Linked DNA regions of Candidatus Palibaumannia cicadellinicola. The protein of the gene in region 1 interacts with the protein of each later gene in a pairwise test. Links are inferred from orthologs where the notes say so. Each region holds a gene or a part of one and is shown in the gene's direction. Other genes may lie near its edges.

What was found.
Region 2: the proteins of aceE (region 1) and groL interact in binary tests that used the Escherichia coli proteins (3 or more experiments, as listed by UniProt). The link is inferred for Candidatus Palibaumannia cicadellinicola from one-to-one orthologs.

Annotation. Positions count from the first base shown.
Region 1 is NZ_CP008985.1:572,008-583,935, reverse strand. Bases 421-3,648 are described here. They hold aceE (pyruvate dehydrogenase (acetyl-transferring), homodimeric type), read left to right. Parts: upstream 421-778; coding sequence 779-3,448; downstream 3,449-3,648. Other genes in these bases: IM45_RS02815 (2-oxo acid dehydrogenase subunit E2), read left to right, coding at 3,465-3,648. In the rest of the region: nadC (carboxylating nicotinate-nucleotide diphosphorylase), read right to left, coding at 1-195; more of IM45_RS02815, read left to right, coding at 3,649-4,697; lpdA (dihydrolipoyl dehydrogenase), read left to right, coding at 4,770-6,191; bifunctional biotin--[acetyl-CoA-carboxylase] ligase/biotin operon repressor BirA, read right to left, coding at 11,498-11,928. UniProt on the Escherichia coli protein: Component of the pyruvate dehydrogenase (PDH) complex, that catalyzes the overall conversion of pyruvate to acetyl-CoA and CO(2).
Region 2 is NZ_CP008985.1:678,342-688,717, reverse strand. What follows is about bases 1,238-4,212. They hold groL (chaperonin GroEL), read left to right. Parts: upstream 1,238-1,890; coding sequence 1,891-3,534; downstream 3,535-4,212. Other genes in these bases: efp (elongation factor P), read left to right, coding at 3,664-4,212; IM45_RS03255 (co-chaperone GroES), read left to right, coding at 1,526-1,819. Outside these bases: aspA (aspartate ammonia-lyase), read right to left, coding at 1-1,039; more of efp, read left to right, coding at 4,213-4,230; miniconductance mechanosensitive channel MscM, read right to left, coding at 4,263-7,550; asd (archaetidylserine decarboxylase), read right to left, coding at 7,597-8,481; orn (oligoribonuclease), read left to right, coding at 8,857-9,411; tRNA (adenosine(37)-N6)-threonylcarbamoyltransferase complex ATPase subunit type 1 TsaE, read left to right, coding at 9,681-10,160.

The DNA of each region.
Region 1 (11,928 bases):
ATTTTCACGGGTTATAATAACTGCAGTAGATTTACTTTGATGAGGTATGAGTTGCGCAGTAATATCTGCCTGTGCATTAGTAATTCCACCTAAATCTTCTTGAAGTGCAAAACTTACAGTATATGGAAGATCTTGTTGAATGCGTGTAAATAATTCTGCTTTACGAATCTTAGTATTATAACTAGAAGAAAACATAATGGCTCCATGTTAATTACTAGATATATTATCTTTGAAAATACTTAACTATTATATGATTATATTTTATAAGTAAAAAAACTTAAGTTGAATAACTTTCAAAAGTATTAATATAATTTTGTTAAATACTACTATACAAAGTATAGTATGTTTACTATATAAAATATATGAAGTATATTAGTAACTTTTAATTGTTACTACTATTACTATACGTAATGAAACATAAGCTGTTGTAGACAAAAAGGTTAAGATTTTGTTACTTTCAATTTGATATGAAAATATCAATTTTTCTCAACATAGTCCATACCATGTAACATCTAAGTAAATATTCATTAATTACTATTGATCAATAGCTTAAGTTATATTATATATATTATATGTAATATATATAATATAACTATATATATTATTAAATATTTTATTAGCTATTGTTTTGATGGAGACTTACTGATCGTCTACTGAGACGTAAACTTTTGAAATTTGAAATGAGTTCAATTTAATTAGTAATACATAGTTAGAAAATAAAACATAATGTATAACAAACTTTATATTTTACCTTAAGCAAATAAAAGGAAAACTGACCATGTCAGAAGGATTATATCATGACGTAGATCCGATCGAAACATGCGACTGGTTACAGTCTCTCGAATCGGTTATTCGTGAAGAAGGTATTGCACGAGCACAGTTTTTAATTAATCAGATATTAGAAAAAGCACGTGAAAATGGGATTCAAATTTCTACAGATCTATCCTCTAATAATAATTATATCAATAGCATTTCGGTAGAAGATGAGCCTGAGTATCCAGGTAATTTAGAACTAGAGCGTCGTATTCGTTCTGCGATTCGCTGGAATACTGTAATGATGGTATTACATGCCTCTAAAAAGAATCTTGATTTAGGTGGTCACATAGCTTCTTTTCAATCATCTGCAACAATTTATGATGTTTGCTTTAATCATTTTTTTCGAGCTAGAAATAATAAAGATGGTGGTGATTTAGTTTATTTTCAAGGACATATATCGCCTGGTATTTATGCTAGATCTTTTCTAGAAGGACGCATTACAGCAGAACAACTGAACAATTTTCGCCAGGAAGTAGATGGTCAAGGATTATCTTCTTATCCACATCCGAAACTTATGCCTGAATATTGGCAATTTCCTACTGTTTCTATGGGATTAGGACCTATTTGTGCAATTTATCAAGCTAAATTTCTTAAATATTTACATAATCGTGGATTGAAAGATACAAGTGATCAAACAATTTATGCTTTTTTAGGGGATGGTGAAATGGATGAACCAGAATCTAAAGGTGCACTGACTATAGCGACTCGTGAAAAACTTGATAATCTCATATTTATTATTAACTGTAATTTACAGCGTCTAGATGGTCCTGTTATTGGTAATGGAAAAATAATTAATGAGTTAGAAAGTGTATTTGCTGGTGCAGGTTGGAAAGTAATCAAAGTTATCTGGGGTAGTCGCTGGGATGAACTATTACGTCAAGACACTAAAGGAAAATTAGTACAGCTGATGAATGAAACTTTAGATGGTGATTACCAAACTTTAAAATCTAAGAATGGTGCTTATGTACGTAAACATTTTTTTGGTAAATACCATGAAACTGCAGAGCTAGTAAAAAATATGAGTGATGAAGAAATTTGGGCGCTAAACCGTGGTGGTCATGATCCCAAAAAAATTTTTGCTGCTATGCAAAGAGCTAAGCTTACTACTGGTAAACCGACAGTAATTTTAGTGCATACAATTAAAGGTTACGGTATGGGTGTGACAGGAGAAGGAATGAATATTGCCCATCAAGTAAAAAAAATGAATATAGAAGAAATACGTTACTTTCGTGATCGTTTTAATTTAAGTGTCATTACTGATGATCAAATAGAGTCACTCCCATACATTACTTTTAAAAAAGAATCAGAAGAATTTAAATATTTGCATGAACGACGCAACGCACTACATGGTTATTTGCCAAGTAGACTGAAAAACTTTACTCAATCACTTGAATTACCAAGCTTAGATGATTTTATTTCATTACTAAAAGAACAAAACAAAAAAATTTCTACTACAATTGCTTTTGTACGTGTATTAAGCATTTTGCTTAAAAAACCGATTATAAAAAATAGAATAGTACCTATTATTGCAGATGAAGCACGTACATTTGGTATGGAAGGATTATTTAGATTAATTGGAATTTATAATTCGGATGGTCAACAGTATACCCCACAAGATAGAGAACAACTAGCTTACTATCGTGAAGATGATAAAGGACAAATTCTACAGGAAGGTATTAATGAGTTAGGTGCCGCATCTTCCTGGTTAGCAGCTGCTACTTCTTACAGTTCTAATGATTTTCCAATGATTCCATTTTATATCTATTATTCTATGTTTGGTTTTCAACGTACTGGTGATCTATTTTGGGCTGCAGGAGATCAACAAGCGCGTGGTTTTTTAATTGGAGGAACTTCTGGTCGTACTACCCTAAATGGTGAAGGTTTGCAACATGAAGATGGTCATAGTCATATTCAAGCATTAACAATTCCTAATTGTATCTCTTACGATCCATCCTATGCTTATGAAGTAGCGGTCATTATCCATGATGGTTTGCATCGTATGTATGGAAAACAACAAGAAAACATTTTCTATTATATCACAACACTAAATGAAAATTATTTCATGCCAGTTATGCCAGTAGGAGTAGAAGAAGGAATTCGTAAAGGAATTTATAAGCTAGAAACCTTAGCAGGTACACAAGGTAAAGTACAGCTAATAAGTTCAGGGGCGATTTTACGCCATGTACGTAAAGCAGCTAAAATATTATCACAAGAATATGATATTAGTTCTGATGTTTATAGTGTGACATCATTTACTGAGTTAGCACGAGATGGCCAAGATTGTGAACGTTGGAACATGCTACATCCAACTGAAACTCCACGTATACCATATGTTGCTACTATTTTAAATACAGCACCAGTAATAGCATCTACTGACTATATGAAACTATTTGCGGAACAAATTAGCAATTTTATTCCTACCACACCATTTCATGTTTTAGGTACCGATGGTTTTGGCCTATCTGATAGTCGTGATAACTTGCGTCACTATTTTGAAATAGATGCAAGCTATATAGTAGTTGCAGCATTGTGGGTACTAACCAAAAGTAAAAAACTCAAAACTGATATTGTTAGCAACGCAATTAAAAGATTCGGTATTAATCCTGACAAAATTAGTCCACGTTTTGCATAAACGAGATAAGTTAATAATGACGATACAAATTAAAGTACCAGACATTGGTCTTGATGAAGTAGAAGTTACTGAAATTTTAGTAAATATAGGCGATCAAGTCAAAATTGAACAATCATTAATTACTGTAGAAGGTAATAAAGCATCGATGGAAATTCCTGCACCATTTCCAGGTGTTGTAAAAGAAATTAATATTAATGTAGGTGATAAAATTAGCACTGGTACTATTATTATGGTATTTGATGTAGAAGATATGGTATCAGAATCATGTTTAAATCTCATAGCTGTACCTGAGAAAACAGAAAATATAGAGAAAACAGAAATTAATGATACTGAAAACGAAGCGTACGTTTATGCTACTCCAGTCATTCGTAATTTAGCACGTGAATTCGGTATAAACTTAGCAAATATAAAAGGTACAGGTCGTAAAGGTCGTATTGTACGTGAGGATGTTCAAACTTATATTCGACATATTATTAAATATAATAATAATATAAATAATAATAACTTGATTCCATCAATATTGCCAGAAATTGATTTCAGCAAATTTGGAGAAATAGAGATTAGAGAATTAGGAAAAATACAAAAAATTTCTAGTGCGAATTTATATCGTAACTGGACTATGATTCCTCATGTAACTCAATTCGATGAAGCTAATATTACTGATGTGGAAGAGTTTAGACAAAAACAAAATATTCAAATCAAACAAAATTATCCTCATATTAAAATTACCTTATTGAGCTTTATAATAAAATCTGTTGCGCAAGCACTAAAAGAATTACCTATTTTTAATAGTTCACTATCAGTGAATGGGCAACAAGTAATACTAAAAAAATATGTAAATATTGGTATTGCAGTAGATACCCAAAATGGCTTAGTAGTACCAGTATGCCATGAAGTCAATAAAAAAGGTATTATTGATTTATCGCGTGAAATTATTTCTTTATCTGAAAAAGCTCATGCGGGTAAGCTTATGGCATCTGATATGGAAGGAGGATGTTTTACTATCTCGAGTTTAGGCGGTATTGGTGGTATGCAATTTACACCAATAGTAAATGCACCCGAGGTAGCAATCCTCGGAGTATCTAAATCATATTTAAAACAAGTTTGGACTGGTAAAAATTTTATATCTTTACTGATGTTACCTTTATCATTATCTTATGATCATAGAGTTATTAATGGAGCAGATGGAGCACGTTTTATTAAAGTTATTAACAACCATATGTCTAACATACGTAATCTAATTTTGTAATTATTAATTATATAAAGTTAATAACTAATAAACTTATAAAATTTAATAGCAACAGAAAATACCTAAGAGGTCATAATGAATACTGAAATTAAAACTCAAGTAGTGGTCCTTGGTGCTGGTCCAGGAGGTTATTCTGCTGCTTTTCGTTGTGCAGATTTAGGATTATATACTACGTTAGTAGAACGTTATCCTACTCTAGGTGGAGTATGTCTTAATGTTGGATGTATTCCGTCAAAAGCTTTATTACATGTGACTAAAGTCATAACAGAAGCTCAAGCTTTGAGTCAACAAAGTATATTATGTGGGGAATTACATACTGATATTCATAAAATGCGTCTCTGGAAAGAAAAAGTAATCAATCAACTTACCAGTGGTTTACACCATATGGCTAAAGAACGTAATATTCAAATAGTAAATGGATATGGTCAATTTACCAGTACTAACACTATAAAAGTAATAAGTAATAATAATATTGTTAATATTACTTTTGATCATGCGATAATTGCTGCAGGTTCTAGTCCTATTCCATTACCATTAATATCTTTTACAGACCAACGTATTTGGAATTCTACTGATGCATTAGCACTAAATTTTGTACCTAAAAAAATGTTAGTTATAGGAGGTGGAATTATTGGGCTAGAAATAGCAACTATTTATCATATGTTAGGTTCAGAAATAGATATAGTAGAAATTGCAGATCAGGTTATTCCTACTGTAGATAAAGATGTCATCGCAGTTTTTACTAAACATATTAGTAACAAATTTACTCTTATATTAGAAACTAAGGTAACAGCTTTAGAAACAAAAGTAGATGGTATTTATGTTACCATGAACTTTAAGAATAATCATGTAATAACTCAACGTTATGATGTAGTTTTAATAGCTATTGGTAGAAATCCAAACGGTCAATTATTAAATCTTAAAAAGATCGGTATTGCAGTTGATAATAAAGGTTTTATTCATGTTGATAAACAGATGCGTACTAATATACCACATATTTATGCCATCGGTGATATAGTAAGTCAACCAATGTTAGCGCATAAAGGAATACATGAAGGTTATATAGCTGCAGAAGTCATTGCTAATCTTAATCATTACTTTGATCCAAAAGTAATTCCTTCAATTGTTTATACTGAGCCTGAATTAGCCTGGGTTGGGCTTACTGAAAAAGAAGCTAAAGAAAAAAGTATAAACTATGAAGTATCTATTTTCCCTTGGTTAGCTTCAGGTAGAGCTATTGCTTCAAATTGTAAAGATGGTATGACTAAATTAATTATTAATAAAAATACACATAAAATTATTGGAGGAGCAATAGTTGGAACAAATGGAGGAGAATTACTTGGTGAAATTAGTCTCGCAATTGAGATGGGTTGTGATGCAGAAGATATAGCACTAACTATTCATGCTCATCCTACGCTATATGAATCTATTGGTCTATCAGCTAAAATTTATGAAGGAACTATTATTGACTTACCTAAAGTGAAAAAAAGCTAATAATAAGTTTTATAATTAAGTGCTAAATTACTGATTTAACACTTTATGAGTACTTTATGTTACATTTATTATTATAATACATTACTTAACTTAACTAAAATTAAATAATTATATTTATATTATAAATAAACTCTTGACTGATCAGTAAGATCAGGTAACATATAAACAATGTCGATTAATAATTATCTTATTCGACAATGCTCTTTAATAATTGATTAGATAATTTGTGTGGACACACGCAAAAAATAGTTAAAAACTTAAAAAACTAATAACATTGTTTTTTATGAATAATTTTTTAAGTAAACAATTTTCAATTGAAGAGTTTGATCATGGCTCAGATTGAACGCTGGCGGTAAGCTTAACACATGCAAGTCGAGCGGCATCGGAAAGTAAATTAATTACTTTGCCGGCAAGCGGCGAACGGGTGAGTAATATCTGGGGATCTACCTTATGGAGAGGGATAACTATTGGAAACGATAGCTAACACCGCATAATGTCGTCAGACCAAAATGGGGGACCTAATTTAGGCCTCATGCCATAAGATGAACCCAGATGAGATTAGCTAGTAGGTGAGATAATAGCTCACCTAGGCAACGATCTCTAGTTGGTCTGAGAGGATGACCAGCCACACTGGAACTGAGACACGGTCCAGACTCCTACGGGAGGCAGCAGTGGGGAATCTTGCACAATGGGGGAAACCCTGATGCAGCTATACCGCGTGTGTGAAGAAGGCCTTCGGGTTGTAAAGCACTTTCAGCGGGGAAGAAAATGAAGTTACTAATAATAATTGTCAATTGACGTTACCCGCAAAAGAAGCACCGGCTAACTCCGTGCCAGCAGCCGCGGTAAGACGGAGGGTGCAAGCGTTAATCGGAATTACTGGGCGTAAAGCGTATGTAGGCGGTTTATTTAGTCAGGTGTGAAAGCCCTAGGCTTAACCTAGGAATTGCATTTGAAACTGGTAAGCTAGAGTCTCGTAGAGGGGGGGAGAATTCCAGGTGTAGCGGTGAAATGCGTAGAGATCTGGAAGAATACCAGTGGCGAAGGCGCCCCCCTGGACGAAAACTGACGCTCAAGTACGAAAGCGTGGGGAGCAAACAGGATTAGATACCCTGGTAGTCCACGCTGTAAACGATGTCGATTTGAAGGTTGTAGCCTTGAGCTATAGCTTTCGAAGCTAACGCATTAAATCGACCGCCTGGGGAGTACGACCGCAAGGTTAAAACTCAAATGAATTGACGGGGGCCCGCACAAGCGGTGGAGCATGTGGTTTAATTCGATACAACGCGAAAAACCTTACCTACTCTTGACATCCAGAGTATAAAGCAGAAAAGCTTTAGTGCCTTCGGGAACTCTGAGACAGGTGCTGCATGGCTGTCGTCAGCTCGTGTTGTGAAATGTTGGGTTAAGTCCCGCAACGAGCGCAACCCTTATCCTTTGTTGCCAACGATTAAGTCGGGAACTCAAAGGAGACTGCCGGTGATAAACCGGAGGAAGGTGAGGATAACGTCAAGTCATCATGGCCCTTACGAGTAGGGCTACACACGTGCTACAATGGTGCATACAAAGAGAAGCAATCTCGTAAGAGTTAGCAAACCTCATAAAGTGCATCGTAGTCCGGATTAGAGTCTGCAACTCGACTCTATGAAGTCGGAATCGCTAGTAATCGTGGATCAGAATGCCACGGTGAATACGTTCCCGGGCCTTGTACACACCGCCCGTCACACCATGGGAGTGTATTGCAAAAGAAGTTAGTAGCTTAACTCATAATACGAGAGGGCGCTTACCACTTTGTGATTCATAACTGGGGTGAAGTCGTAACAAGGTAACCGTAGGGGAACCTGCGGTTGGATCACCTCCTTACACTAAAAAGTTAAATAAAATTGTGATGTGTCCACACAAATTATCTAGTTATTATTAATAACTATTAATAAAGTATGTATATTTATTTAAATATAGTATTTACATATAATTTTTATTTATGTCCCCTTCGTCTAGTGGTCTAGGACGCTGCCCTTTCACGGCAGCAACAGGGGTTCAACTCCCCTAGGGGACGAATGCAACAATTATTAGATACAATTTGTATAAATGTAAATTTAGTATGTTTGTTCTTTAACAATTTAAAATTAAACTCAAAATAACAAAATATTTTAGGGTTGTGAGGTTAAGTAACTAAGCGTATACGGTGAATGCCTAGACAGTCAGAGGCGATGAAGGACGTGCTAATCTGCGAAAAGCATCGGTAAGCTGATAGGAAGCATTATCAACCGATGATATCCGAATGGGAAAACCCGATACAAATTTTTGTATCATTATTAAGTAAATTCATAGCTTAATAAAGCGAACCAGGAGAACTGAAACATCTAAGTATCCTGAGGAAAAGAAATCAACCGAGATTCCCTCAGTAGTGGCGAGCGAACAGGGAACAGCCTAAAGCCATCATCAGTTTATATGTTAGAAAAATGTGTTTGGAAAAAACAGCAATAATAGGTGATAGCCCTGTATTCAAAAATATATAAGCTGTGAGCTTAAGAAGTAAAGCGGGACACGTGGTATCCTGTTTGAAGATGGGGGGACCATCCTCTAAGGCTAAATACTCCTGACTGATCGATAGTGAACTAGTACCGTAAGGGAAAGGTGAAAAGAACCCCGGTAAGGGGAGTGAAATAGAACCTGAAACCGTATACGTACAAGCAGTAGAAGCATTTTTAAAATGTGACTGCGTACCTTTTGTATAATGGGTCAGCGACTTATATTCTGTAGCAAGGTTAACCATATAGGGGAGCCGTAGGGAAACCGAGTCTTAATTGGGCGTTTAGTTGCAGGATATAGACCCGAAACCCGGTGAGCTAGCCATGAGCAGATTGAAGGTTAAGTAACACTAACTGAAGGATCGAACCGACTAATGTTGAAAAATTAGCGGATGACTTGTGGCTAGGGGTGAAAGGCCAATCAAACCGGGAGATAGCTGGTTCTCCTCGAAAGCTATTTAGGTAGCGCCTCGTGAATTCATCTTTGGGGGTAGAGCACTGTTTTGGCTAGGGGTCCATTCTGGGTTACCAACCCAATGCAAACTACGAATACTAAAGAATGTTATCACGGGAGACACACGATGGGTGCTAACGTCCATCGTGAAAAGGGAAACAACCCAGACCGCCAGCTAAGGTCCCAAAGTCATAGTTAAGTGGGAAACGAAGTGGGAAGTCATAAACAACCAGGATGTTGGCTTAGAAGCAGCCATCATTTAAAGAAAGCGTAATAGCTCACTGGTCGAGTCGTCCTGCGCGGAAAATGTAACGGGGCTAAACTATGCACCGAAGCTGCGGCAGCAATATTTGCATATTGCTGGGTAGAGGAGCGTTCTGTAAGCCTGTGAAGGTATATTGTAAAATATACTGGAGGTATCAGAAGTGCGAATGCTGACATAAGTAACGATAAAGCGGGTAAAAAACCCGCTCGCCGAAAGACTAAGGTTTCCTGTTCAACGGTAATCGGAGCAGGGTAAGTCGACCCCTAAGGCGAGGCCGAAAGGCGTAGTCGATGGAAAACAGGTTAATATTCCTGTACTAGATGTAACTGCGAAGGGGGAACGAAGAAAGCTAAGTTCGCCGGGTAACGGTTGTCCCGGTTTAAACGTGTAGGTGGAAAAAGTAGGCAAATCCGCTTTTTCATAACACTAAGGCGTGATGACTAACCATTCCAATGGTAAAGGAATTGATGCTATGCTTCCAAGAAAAGCCTCTAAGCTTCAGGTTACATAAAATCGTACCTCAAACCAACACAGGTAGTCAGGTAGAGAATACTAAGGCGCTTGAGAGAACTCGGGTAAAGGAACTAGGCAAAATGGTGCCGTAACTTCGGAAGAAGGCACGCTGGCATGTAAGTTATAGGACTTGCTCCTAACGCTGAAGCCAGTCGCAGATACCAGCTGGCTGCAACTGTTTATTAAAAACACAGCACTGTGCAAACACGAAAGTGGACGTATACGGTGTGACGCCTGCCCGGTGCCGGAAGGTTAATTAATAGAGTCACTAAGCTCTTGATCGAAGCCCCGGTAAACGGCGGCCGTAACTATAACGGTCCTAAGGTAGCGAAATTCCTTGTCGGGTAAGTTCCGACCTGCACGAATGGCGTAATGATGGCCAGACTGTCTCTACCCGAGACTCAGTGAAATTGAATTCGCCGTGAAGATGCGGTGTACCCGTGGCAAGACGGAAAGACCCCGTGAACCTTTACTATAGCTTGATACTGAATATCAAACTTTGATGTGTAGGATAGGTGGGAGGCTTTGAAGTGTAGACGCCAGTCTACATGAAGCCAACCTTGAAATACCACCCTTTAGTGTTTTATGTTCTAACTCTAGTCCGTAATCCGGATTGAAGACAGTGTCTGGTGGGTAGTTTGACTGGGGCGGTCTCCTCCTAAAAAGTAACGGAGGAGCACAAAGGTTAGCTAATCACGGTCGGACATCGTGAGGTTAGTGCAAAGGCATAAGCTAGCTTAACTGCGAGAGTGACAATTCAAGCAGATGCGAAAGCAGGTCTTAGTGATCCGATGGTTCTAAATGGAAGGGCCATCGCTCAACGAATAAAAGGTACTCCGGGGATAACAGGCTAATACCGCCCAAGAGTTCATATCGACGGCGGTGTTTGGCACCTCGATGTCGGCTCATCACATCCTGGGGCTGAAGTAGGTCCCAAGGGTATGGCTGTTCGCCATTTAAAGTGGTACGCGAGCTGGGTTTAGAACGTCGTGAGACAGTTCGGTCCCTATCTGCCATGGGCGTTGGAAGATTGAGAGGGGCTGCTCCTAGTACGAGAGGACCGGAGTGGACGCACCGCTGGTGTGCGGGTTGTCATGCCAATGGCATTGCCCGGTAGCTATGTGCGGAAAAGATAACCGCTGAAAGCATCTAAGCGGGAAACTTGCCTCAAGATGAGTCTTCCCTGAGGCTGAAGTTTAAGCCTCCTAAAGGGACGTTAAAGACTATAACGTTGATAGGTCTGATGTGTAAGCGCTGTGAGGCGTTGAGCTAACAGATACTAATGACCCGTGAGACTTAACCTTACAACACCTAAAATATTTAGTTTAATTTTAAATGTTTACAACAAAGTTAATTTAATTACTGAAAAAATTGCCTGGTGGCAATAGCGCGGTGGTCCCACCTGATACCATACCGAACTCAGAAGTGAAATACCGTAGCGCCAATGGTAGTGTGGGGTTTCCCCATGTGAGAGTAGGAAACTGCCAGGCAATACCTTTTTAAGGTGCGGTAGTTCAGTTAGTCAGAATACCGGCCTGTCATGTTATGTGTAAGAACGTAATGAGATTTCACCATTAATATAGGTATTGATTTGCCCTTGTTGTTCTAACAGTAAGGCTCCTTGTGTATTAATGCCACGGGCAATTCCTATAATTTCACTATATTTACCATCACCTCTTAATAATTTTACTGGCTTATTATATAAGTAATCTAGTGCTTGCCAGCGTAAAATAAAAGGCGCAAAACCGTCTCGTTCAAATAGTAGTAAAGCATTACGTAACGCATTAGTTAGTTCAGCGACTAACTTGTTTCTAACAATATCAATACCGATTTCTTTTAAATTAATCCATCTTTTTTCCATGATAGGCATTGCTAAATTAATACCAGTGCCAATAACGATATGTCCTATATCACCTGATCTACCAGATGTTTCAACTAAAATACCGGCTAATTTACGATTATTAAGGTAAAGAT
Region 2 (10,376 bases), 100 kb from region 1 along the record:
CATTACCAATAACCTTAAAACATACTTGATTCACTACCTCAGGAATTACTGGATTAACTTTAGCGGGCATAATCGATGAACCTGCCTGTAGTTGCGGGAGGTTAATTTCATTTAGGCCTGTTCGTGGCCCTGAAGAAAGTAAGCGTAAATCATTACAAATCTTTGATAGTTTTACCGCAAGACGTTTCAGCGCACTATGTACCATAACATAGGCGCCGCAGTCTGAAGTTGCTTCGATCAAATCTTCCGCGGGAAAACAGGGTAAACCACTTATCTTCGCTAATTTGTCTACCACGATAGCCTGATAACCCTCCGGTGTATTGATACGGGTACCGATAGCAGTAGCACCTAAATTAACTTCTAACAGTAGCTCAGCGCTGCGCAATAGATTCTTATTCTCTTCCTTAAGCAGGACGTTGAACGCATGAAATTCTTGACCTAGCGTCATTGGCACTGCATCTTGTAATTGCGTTCGTCCCATTTTTAGTGTAGTTGCAAAAGCCTGAGCTTTTTGTTCAAAGCCGGTACCTAGATGATTAACACCTTCTATTAGCTGCTCGATAGCGTTGTATACTGCTAATCTCAAACCGGTAGGGTAAGAGTCGTTGGTAGACTGAGATAAATTGAGATGATCGTTAGGACTAAGAAATTGGTATTCTCCTTTTTTATGTCCCATTAATTCTAAACCAATGTTAGCTAGCACTTCATTAATATTCATATTAATAGAGGTGCCTGCTCCACCCTGAAAAACATCAACTGGAAACTGATCCATACAGCGGCCTTTGACCAGCATCTCATCACAAGCACGAGTAATAATATCAGCAATACCCGATGGCATAGTTTTTAATTCCTTATTAGCAAAAGCTGCTGCTTTTTTAACCATCACCATACTGCGCACTAATATAGGTATATCGCTTATACGTACGGTACTAATATAAAAATTTTCGCTAGCACGTAAGGTATGAATACCATAATAGGCAGCAGCAGGAACTTCACGGGTACCAAGTAGATCTTCTTCTATACGGATCGTATTTGCTATTGCCATGTCACTTCCTTAATTTATAAAATAATTCATTTAAATATTTTTTGTTATAATTAATAAATTACTACATGTAATATGTAATGCCTTATGAACATGACAAATATATTATGAACCTAAAACTTAAGGTTAAGGAAGGAGAGTGTAGCCTCGCTAAATAGGAAAGTAGTGGCTATTATGATTATTTTTGGGAGTTAAATTGATTTACTAATATTGTCATCCAAATCTAAATTTAGGCTTAATTGTCGTTACTAAACAAAACATCATGAAAATGATAGTAAGCACTTATATTTTAGTGATAAATTTTATTTCAATATCGTAATTATTTTGACTAAAAATTACGCAAAATAAAAAAAATTATTTTTTTACCCTTGAAGCGTTCTTTAACGCCCCCATCATTAACGCATGAAGGTGGCATAATTAAATGCCCAACATTCATCCATCCTATACAAAATTGACCTGAATTTTCTTTAAGGGGAGCTATCAATGAAAATTCGTCCATTACACGATCGTGTTATCGTAAAGCGTAAAGAAGTTGAATCTAAATCAGCAGGTGGCATTATGCTGACAGGTTCTGCAGCAGGCAAATCTACCCGTGGAGAAGTACTGGCAGTGGGTCGTGGCCGTAGCCTAGAAAATGGTGAAGTGAAAGCGTTAGATGTGAAAGTTGGCGACACCATAATTTTTAATGACGGATATGGCGTGAAGGTAGAAAAAATAGATAATGATGAGGTGTTAATCATGTCTGAAAGCGACATTTTGGCCATTGTTGAAAAGTAATCCACGCGTAATTATGTTAACTAAATAAGTTTGCTGAATTATGTTAACTAAACAAGTTTAAGGAAAATAAAATGGCAGCTAAAGAAGTAAAATTCGGTAACGAAGCTCGCGTCAAAATGCTTAGAGGTGTAAACGTTCTAGCTGATGCAGTAAAAGTTACTCTAGGTCCTAGAGGTCGTAATGTGGTGTTAGACAAGTCTTTTGGCGCTCCTGTCATCACTAAAGACGGTGTTTCTGTTGCACGTGAAATAGAATTAGAAGATAAATTCGAAAATATGGGTGCGCAGATGGTGAAAGAGGTAGCTTCAAAAGCTAATGATGCTGCAGGTGATGGTACTACTACCGCAACAGTACTAGCGCAGTCTATAGTTAACGAAGGGCTAAAAGCAGTGGCCGCTGGTATGAATCCAATGGATCTGAAACGTGGTATCGATAAAGCGGTTATTGGTGCTGTTGAAGAATTGAAAAAACTATCGGTACCTTGTGCAGATTCCAAAGCTATTGCTCAAGTTGGAACTATATCCGCCAACTCTGATGAAAAAGTTGGTACTCTGATCGCTGAAGCGATGGAAAAAGTAGGTAAAAAAGGCGTTATCACTGTTGAAGAAGGTTCTGGTTTACAAGACGAACTGGATGTAGTTGAAGGTATGCAGTTTGACCGTGGCTACTTATCTCCTTATTTCATCAATAAGCAAGAAACCGGGACCGTAGAATTAGAAAATCCGTTCATCTTACTAGCTGATAAAAAAATATCCAATATCCGAGAAATGCTTCCGTTATTAGAGGCTGTGGCTAAAGCAAGCAAACCACTTTTAGTGATAGCTGAAGATGTAGAAGGCGAAGCTCTAGCTACTTTAGTGGTTAATACCATGCGTGGTATCGTAAAAGTCGCAGCAGTAAAAGCACCTGGCTTTGGTGATCGCCGTAAAGCAATGCTGCAAGATATTGCTGTTCTTACAGCTGGTACCGTAATCTCCGAAGAAATCGGTCTAGAACTTGAAAAAGCTACCCTAGAAGATATGGGACAGGCTAAACGGATTGTTATTACGAAAGATACTACGATTATTATCGATGGAGTAGGCGATAAAGCAGTAATTGATAGCCGTGTGACACAGATAAATCAACAGCGTGAAGAAGCTACTTCTGATTACGATCGTGAAAAACTACAGGAACGTGTAGCTAAATTAGCTGGTGGCGTTGCAGTTATTAAAGTTGGTGCAGCCACTGAAGTTGAAATGAAAGAGAAGAAAGCCCGCGTAGAAGATGCTCTACACTCTACTCGTGCTGCAGTAGAAGAAGGTGTTGTTGCAGGCGGTGGCGTAGCGCTCATTCGCGCGGCTAACGGTATTACTGAACTACGTGGCGACAATGAAGATCAAAACGTTGGCATAAAAGTAGCACGACGTGCTATGGAAGCTCCGCTACGTCAGATCGTGGCTAATGCTGGTGAAGAACCATCAGTTATTGCCAACAACGTCAAAGCAAGTGAAGGTAATATGGGTTATAATGCAGCGACAGAAAAGTACGGTAATATGATTGATATGGGTATACTAGATCCAACTAAAGTTACTCGTTCTGCACTACAGTATGCTGCTTCAATTGCTGGTCTTATGATCACTACAGAATGTATGGTCACAGATCTTCCCAAAGAAGAAAAGCCTGATATGGGCGCCTCGAGTGGCGGTGGTATGGGCGGTATGGGCGGCATGATGTAAGTTGCCCATAAAAAAGTAATAAATCAACAAGCGACTAATCGCGTTAATCCCCCAGCTGAGTATTAGCTGGGGTTTTTTATCTTATATCCTTCTATCCTTCATACATTATTGCAGCAATATCAAATAGATATGACGTCTTATAATACTAACGAATTCCGTTCTGGTCTTAAAATCATGTTAGATGGCGAACCCTGTGCGATTATCGATCATGAGTTTGTTAAACCAGGTAAAGGACAGGCATTCAACCGAGTACGTCTACGTCAGCTTATTTCGGATAAGGTGCTCGAAAAAACTTTTAAGTCTGGTGATTCTGTTGAAGCAGCTGATGTAATAGATCTCCACCTTAATTATCTATATAAGGACAGTTATTTATGGTATTTTATAAATAATAATAACTTTGAACAACTAGCTGCGGATGCGAAAGCTGTTGGCGACCATGCTAAATGGTTAGTCAAACAAGCAGCTTGTGTACTCACCCTATGGAACGGTCAGCCTATTATCGTAACCCCACCAAAATTTGTTGAATTAGAAGTTATTTCTACCAATCCTGGTATCAAAGGTGATACCGTTAGTACTAGCTATAAACCAGCGACCTTAACTACTGGAGCAATCGTGAAAGTTCCTTTATTTATCCAGAACGGTGAAATAATTAAAGTAGACACCCGCTCTAGTGAGTATGTATCTAGAGTTAAATAAAATTACATATCACTCTTAAGTTTAGTTTTGGTTTAATACACTGACTTATCGATGCGGAACTGATCTGTACGCCACTGAAACGGTGGAAATGGTAATTCTAGCTCATGTTCTCGGTATTCGTTGATAATCTGTGTATGTACCTGATGGCGTAAAGGCATGCGGTGACCCATTTCAGCAACGTGCATACGTAATTCAAAAAGTGGTAAACCCTGCTGCAAATCTACTAGATACGCTTCCGGTGCAGGAATTTCTAATACTAGCGGACAGCGACGTGCAGCCTGTACTAAAATATGGGTTACCTGTTCGATGTTCGCGCCAGGTGGTGCGGGAACATTTAAAACGACACGCGTTACCGTATCAGACAGTGACCAATTGACAAACTGTTCGGTAATAAATGCTTTGTTGGGCATGATTATTTCTTTACGATCCCAGTCGGTAATCGTTGTAGCTCTAGTATTAATACGGGTGATATTCCCAGTCAGGTTACGGATAGTAACGGTATCACTGATCCTAATTGGTTTTTCGAATAAGATAATTAGGCCAGAGATAAAGTTAGCGAAAATTTCTTGTAAACCAAACCCTAATCCCACACCTAACGCCGCTACTAACCATTGTAACTTCGACCAATCGATGCCTATGAAAGAAAATCCAATGAGCCCTCCTAAAAGCATCAGACTGTATTTAGTAAGTGTCGTAATAGCATACCCAGTACCAGGTGTGAGATTTAAATGTTGCAATAGCGCTAATTCCAGTAGTGCAGGTAGGTTGCGCACCAGCTGTGTTGTTATGAGGAAAACTACAATAGCAACTAATACTGCGCCTAGCGTAATAGGCTGAATGATATCTACGCCCTGGAGAGTAGATGTGACATCCCATAATTTTATTTTCTCTAAAAAGCCAAATGCTGAGTAAATATCCGACCACAGCAGGATAATCGATAAGATAGCAATGAGGGTGATAATAGATCGTACCAATTGCAGCGACTGAGCGCTCATAGTATCGAGATCTAGTACCTTTTCATCGACTTCTGCAGCTGCCTCATTTAATTGTAACTGAGATAAATGCTCTTCATTACGTGCACGCTGAGCTAAAATTTCTGCACGGCGCTGTTTGGCGCGCTCGAAAGCGATACGCCGGCGCTGGATCAACATCCAGCGCCGGATTATATAATAAATAATCAGCAGCAAGAACCATATAGCAACTGATGTTTCTAACCTCGATAGCAATGCTTGGGCTGTTGCGAGATGACCAAGGCAAGAAGCTATGGCTGCCACTACTGGTGCACAGATCAGAGTATTCCATAGAAAACGGTTTATAATATGATCGCTAGAACCATGTTGATCAAGATGTAACGGTAATCCAGCGCGTTTCAGACTCACAGTAACTAATCCCAAGCAGGTACATAACAATATAAAGCATAGCCTGCCTAGTGTGCCGGCAAACTCACGGTCGCGGTAAGTATCTAAGGCAATTAACACCATCATCAATGGTACAATAATACCGATAAAAAACGCATAATAGCGCTGCGCCCGCTTAACTTGTGGTGCTGGCCAGCCAAAGTGAACAATAAAAAGCCCTTGTTGTTTAGCGAAACAAGTGCTCACCATAAATATCCACAGTATTAAAACAGTAGCGCTTACACCTTCGCCAATCGCTACCGCCGCTGGATAAGGCCAAGCATGACGTAAACCGTAACCTAGAGCCGACCATAATACCGGTAGCGGTAAGGCGATCAGTAATGACCAGAACACTGTACGTAATGTTAGAGTGAAATGATCTTGATTAACTTTACCGACTCTACCGCTAGAACGTACGAGAAAAGTATGATAGTGCCGGCGTGAACTTAAGCTGAATCCGATCAGTACTAGAGCACCAAAAAGCTGAATCAAAGTTTCATGTCTAGTAAATATCATTTTAAGTGCACATAAAAGTTGATGGTAAGTATCTAACGTTAGGAGCATCTTTAGATCTTGACCAACAAGTAGAGGATAAGCAAAGGTAATAGGAGTTACATCAGCCACCCAGAAAAGATAGCTATGTGCTGTTTCTCTGAGCTCCTTCATCGCGTCTTCCAACTGGCTGTGAGCAACCTTCAGTTTAGTGAGCTCAAGTATTTCTGTGTCGCCTCCGGTTAGCAGTGCATTGAGTAGGTTACGTTGAGTTGTCAACTGGGCAGCTAAGATACGCTTTTGTGTTGGTTTGAGCGGCGAGCCGTCATCTTGTTTGCCTTGCACAAACTGTGGCAGTTGATTGATTAACTCTTCATACTGCAAGCGCTTAACTCGCCGCTGCGCCATCTGGCTATCCAGTTTCTGAGGTTTGGGTAGATCCGGTAAATTAGAAACTTGAGTACGTAAGGTCTCCCCAAGTATTGGTGATTCATTGAGCCACGGTTCCTGCTCGATTAATGCAGTTAGTGCCTGTCGTACTTTTTGAGTCTGTGATGCTACCTGGCGTTGCTGCGAAACAATCGTATCCATGCGTTGAGCCTGTTTATTCAGAGCAATAGATAGTTGGTGGTTAGTTTGTAACTGATCACTAATGAATTGAGGTAAAGTTTTACCTTTTTCTGCGATTATTTCAGTATGTTCAAGCGCTTGTTCTGCCTCCTGCTGGTATAGATTATTTAGCTGATTGCGTAACATTTGCAACTGTTGATCCATATGATCGTGACGTTTCTTTAATAGTTCTGCGCGAAGACGTGAAAGTTCCTGCCGATTATTGGCACTAAGTTGCGCTAGGTCTAATTCATCAACTTTTAACCTGCGCGCTATTTGTTCTGCCTGCAATGTGGTTGCTTGCGCCTGCTCTAGCGGTGTACATGGTGTTGGTAACGCCTGAAGTTGTTGCTCTACATCATTTAGCGCTCTACGCGCAACTGTTTGCTGCTGCGGTAAGAAGCCTAGTGAGTCGCTGATAGCGCGCGCTATTTCCTGCTCATGTTGCAATTGTCTCGTTAGATCAATAAATTTTCTGTTTACCTGTAGCAATTGCTGGTTTAGTTCTCTAGTAGAGATGTTGTGATGTAGTATTATCTGAGCTGATTGTTCCAATGCTTTGTGTTTTTTAGCACGTAACTGTCGCGTCAGAGCAGGAAAATCATCGATGACCTTCTGATATTCTTTAATTTTTGCGCTCGACGCTTTACTCTCTGCAACCGCGTTTAATGCTAACTGCAGAGCCTCAATTATAGCGGTATGATTCACAGTACTTTTATCATCAAGCTCCTGTTGTAGATCCTTTTGAATAGTATTCTCATCAGGTAGCTTAGCAGTTAATACTGGAGCGGTAACTAGCCATCCTAGTAGGAACATCATCATTAGACGCAAGGCTAAAACTCTCTTATTTTACCGTTTAAGGCAGAAGTTAGCTTACAGCTAGGACGATGCCATATGCTAACGGCTGTCCAACACGGGTAACATAACTCGCATGTAGGTGATCTACCAGCTGGACTCTACCGCTAGGGAACAAATTAATGACGGTAGAGCCAAGCTTAAAGCGGCCCATTTCTTGCCCTTTCAGTAATACGATGGCATCGTTTGCTACGACTTTTGGATAGTGCCAATATTTGATCATACCTGCTCGTGGTGGTGTTACAGTACCCGCCCAGACTGTTTCTATACTACCGACAATAGTTGCGCCAATAAGAATTTGTGCTATGGAGCCGAAATCAGTATCGAATAAACAAATGACTCGCTCGTTACGAGCAAATAGATTAGGAATCTTGGTAACCGTAGAAGGATTAACTGAAAATAGATCACCTGGTACATAGATCATGTTGCGCAATACGCCGTTACAAGGCATATGAATCCTGTGATAATCTTTAGGAGAAAGATAAGTGGTAGCAAAACTTCCATTACGAAAATCATTGATCATATGATCTTGACCAGCTAGTAGAGCTTCTAAGCTATAGTGATAACCTTTAGCTTGAAAAATCCACTCTCCTTTGATAGATCCTAATTGGGATATCATACCGTCAGCGGGCAGTACTAGTACCGAATGATCTGTATCGATCGGACGAGCGTATTTATTGAGCGCACGGATAAAAAATGTATTGAATGTAGAATAAGTAGCTATATCAGGCTGTAGCGCTTCTTGCATATTGACTTTATAGAAGCGTACGAATAGTGTAATCACTACGCTAGTTAGCCAGCCGCCCTGGAGTTCAGCACCCCAACCAGCTAGCTGGGTCAACCAATATTTAGGTAGATACAGTAGGTGTTGTAATGCTTTTATTATTCTATACAGCACAGGTACCTCTTATGACTAATTTAAAATTTGACAAACAACAGGTCATTTATTCTGGCTGTAGATGCCATAAAAATAATTTTTACTTCTTAGTTAATCTATGCATTGGTTACAATTGCTCAAATAATAAAGCTGTGCAATCTTATAATAGCTAGTTAAGGCTAGACTGAAGTTATTTTATTGAAGAGGAATCGTTTTCACTTTACTGGTATATGTTTGGCAATGGTATCGTGTACGCTAATTGAGTACTCGACGAACCTTTGAATAGTAATTTTTACTAACTAGCTTGTAGTGAATACATCGCTCGTAGCGATGAACATCGATATAATAGAAATATTATATCAGATCATCTATAAAATCTCTTGTGACAAACACATTATGCCGGTAAATGACAATAACTTAATATGGATAGATCTAGAAATGACTGGTCTTGATCCTACACATGATCGTATTATTGAAGTTGCTACATTAATCACTGATACTGATTTAAACGTCATAGCTGAAGGGCCAGTTTTAGCAGTTCATCAGTGTGAAGCTCAACTAACGTTAATGGATGAATGGAATACCCGTACCCATACTACTAGTGGATTAGTGGAAAGAGTTCGTAATAGTACGTTAAATGAAGAAACAGCAGTAGCACAAACGCTTACTTTTTTAAAGGAGTGGGTACCAGCTGGTAAATCGCCAATCTGTGGTAATAGTATTGGTCAAGATCGACGTTTTCTCTATCGTTACATGCCAGCACTAGAAGCTTATTTTCATTATCGGTACCTAGATGTCAGTACCTTAAAAGAACTTGCTCGCCGATGGCGTCCGGAAATTATGGTAGGTCTGAAGAAAAAAAACAGCCATAAGGCTCTGGATGATATTCGTGAGTCAGTGGCAGAATTAGTTTATTATCGCGCACATTTTATCCGTCTTGAGCCTAATTGATGATAACTCAATTAAACAGCATGGGTATATATTTAGCTTCAGTTTCATCAGATAGGCATAAAAATGCGCTTCAATTACTGGTATTCTAGAGTCACAATGCTTTTATTACCCCTCACTCGAAATCAATGATCTTCCGGCTCAAGACTTATTTTAGCGAGATGACAAATTATTGCTTTCGTGTTTTTTTTGACAGATAGCTTGCGTCAAAGCTATCGCTACTAGCATTTGCATGCTATCAATTTATTCTGATCACAAAGCATAGAAAAAATATGGAAAAACTGATCATCCCTTTACCAGATGAAATGGCAACAGTGGCTTTAGGTGCGACATTAGCCGTCGCATGCCAACAAGCTTGTGTAATTTATCTTTATGGCGATATTGGCGCCGGTAAGACGACCTTATGTCGAGGATTTCTACGGGCGTTAGGGTATGTGGGAAATGTTAAAAGTCCTACTTATACTTTGATAGAGCCATATGTGTTAGCACGCTGGACGGTTTATCATTTCGATCTTTACCGTTTAGCAAACACAGAGGAACTAGAGTTAATAGGTATACGAGACTATTTAGATCATTGTGCTCTATGTTTGATAGAGTGGCCACAACATGGTGAAGGTATTTTACCCACTATGGATCTATCTCTTACCCTTAAGTCTCAGGGGATAATACGTCGGGCTGAGCTACAAACATACAACGCTAACGGCGAACACCTGCTGGCAGCTTTGTCCTTGCTGCAGGAACCTTATTCATGAAGCTATTATATTATTATATTACTTTGTTTTTAGTAATAGGATTAATTATGGGCCGGTGCGCTGCTGCGACCCTACGCAATATCCAAGTCACTAATAATATCATCCACTCAACGGTAACACTCTGTTTCAATGCACCACCAGTATATACTTGGTTCTCTCTGCATAATCCAGAGCGGGTAGTATTGGATATTCGCCAAAGTGTACTTTTGCAGGGGC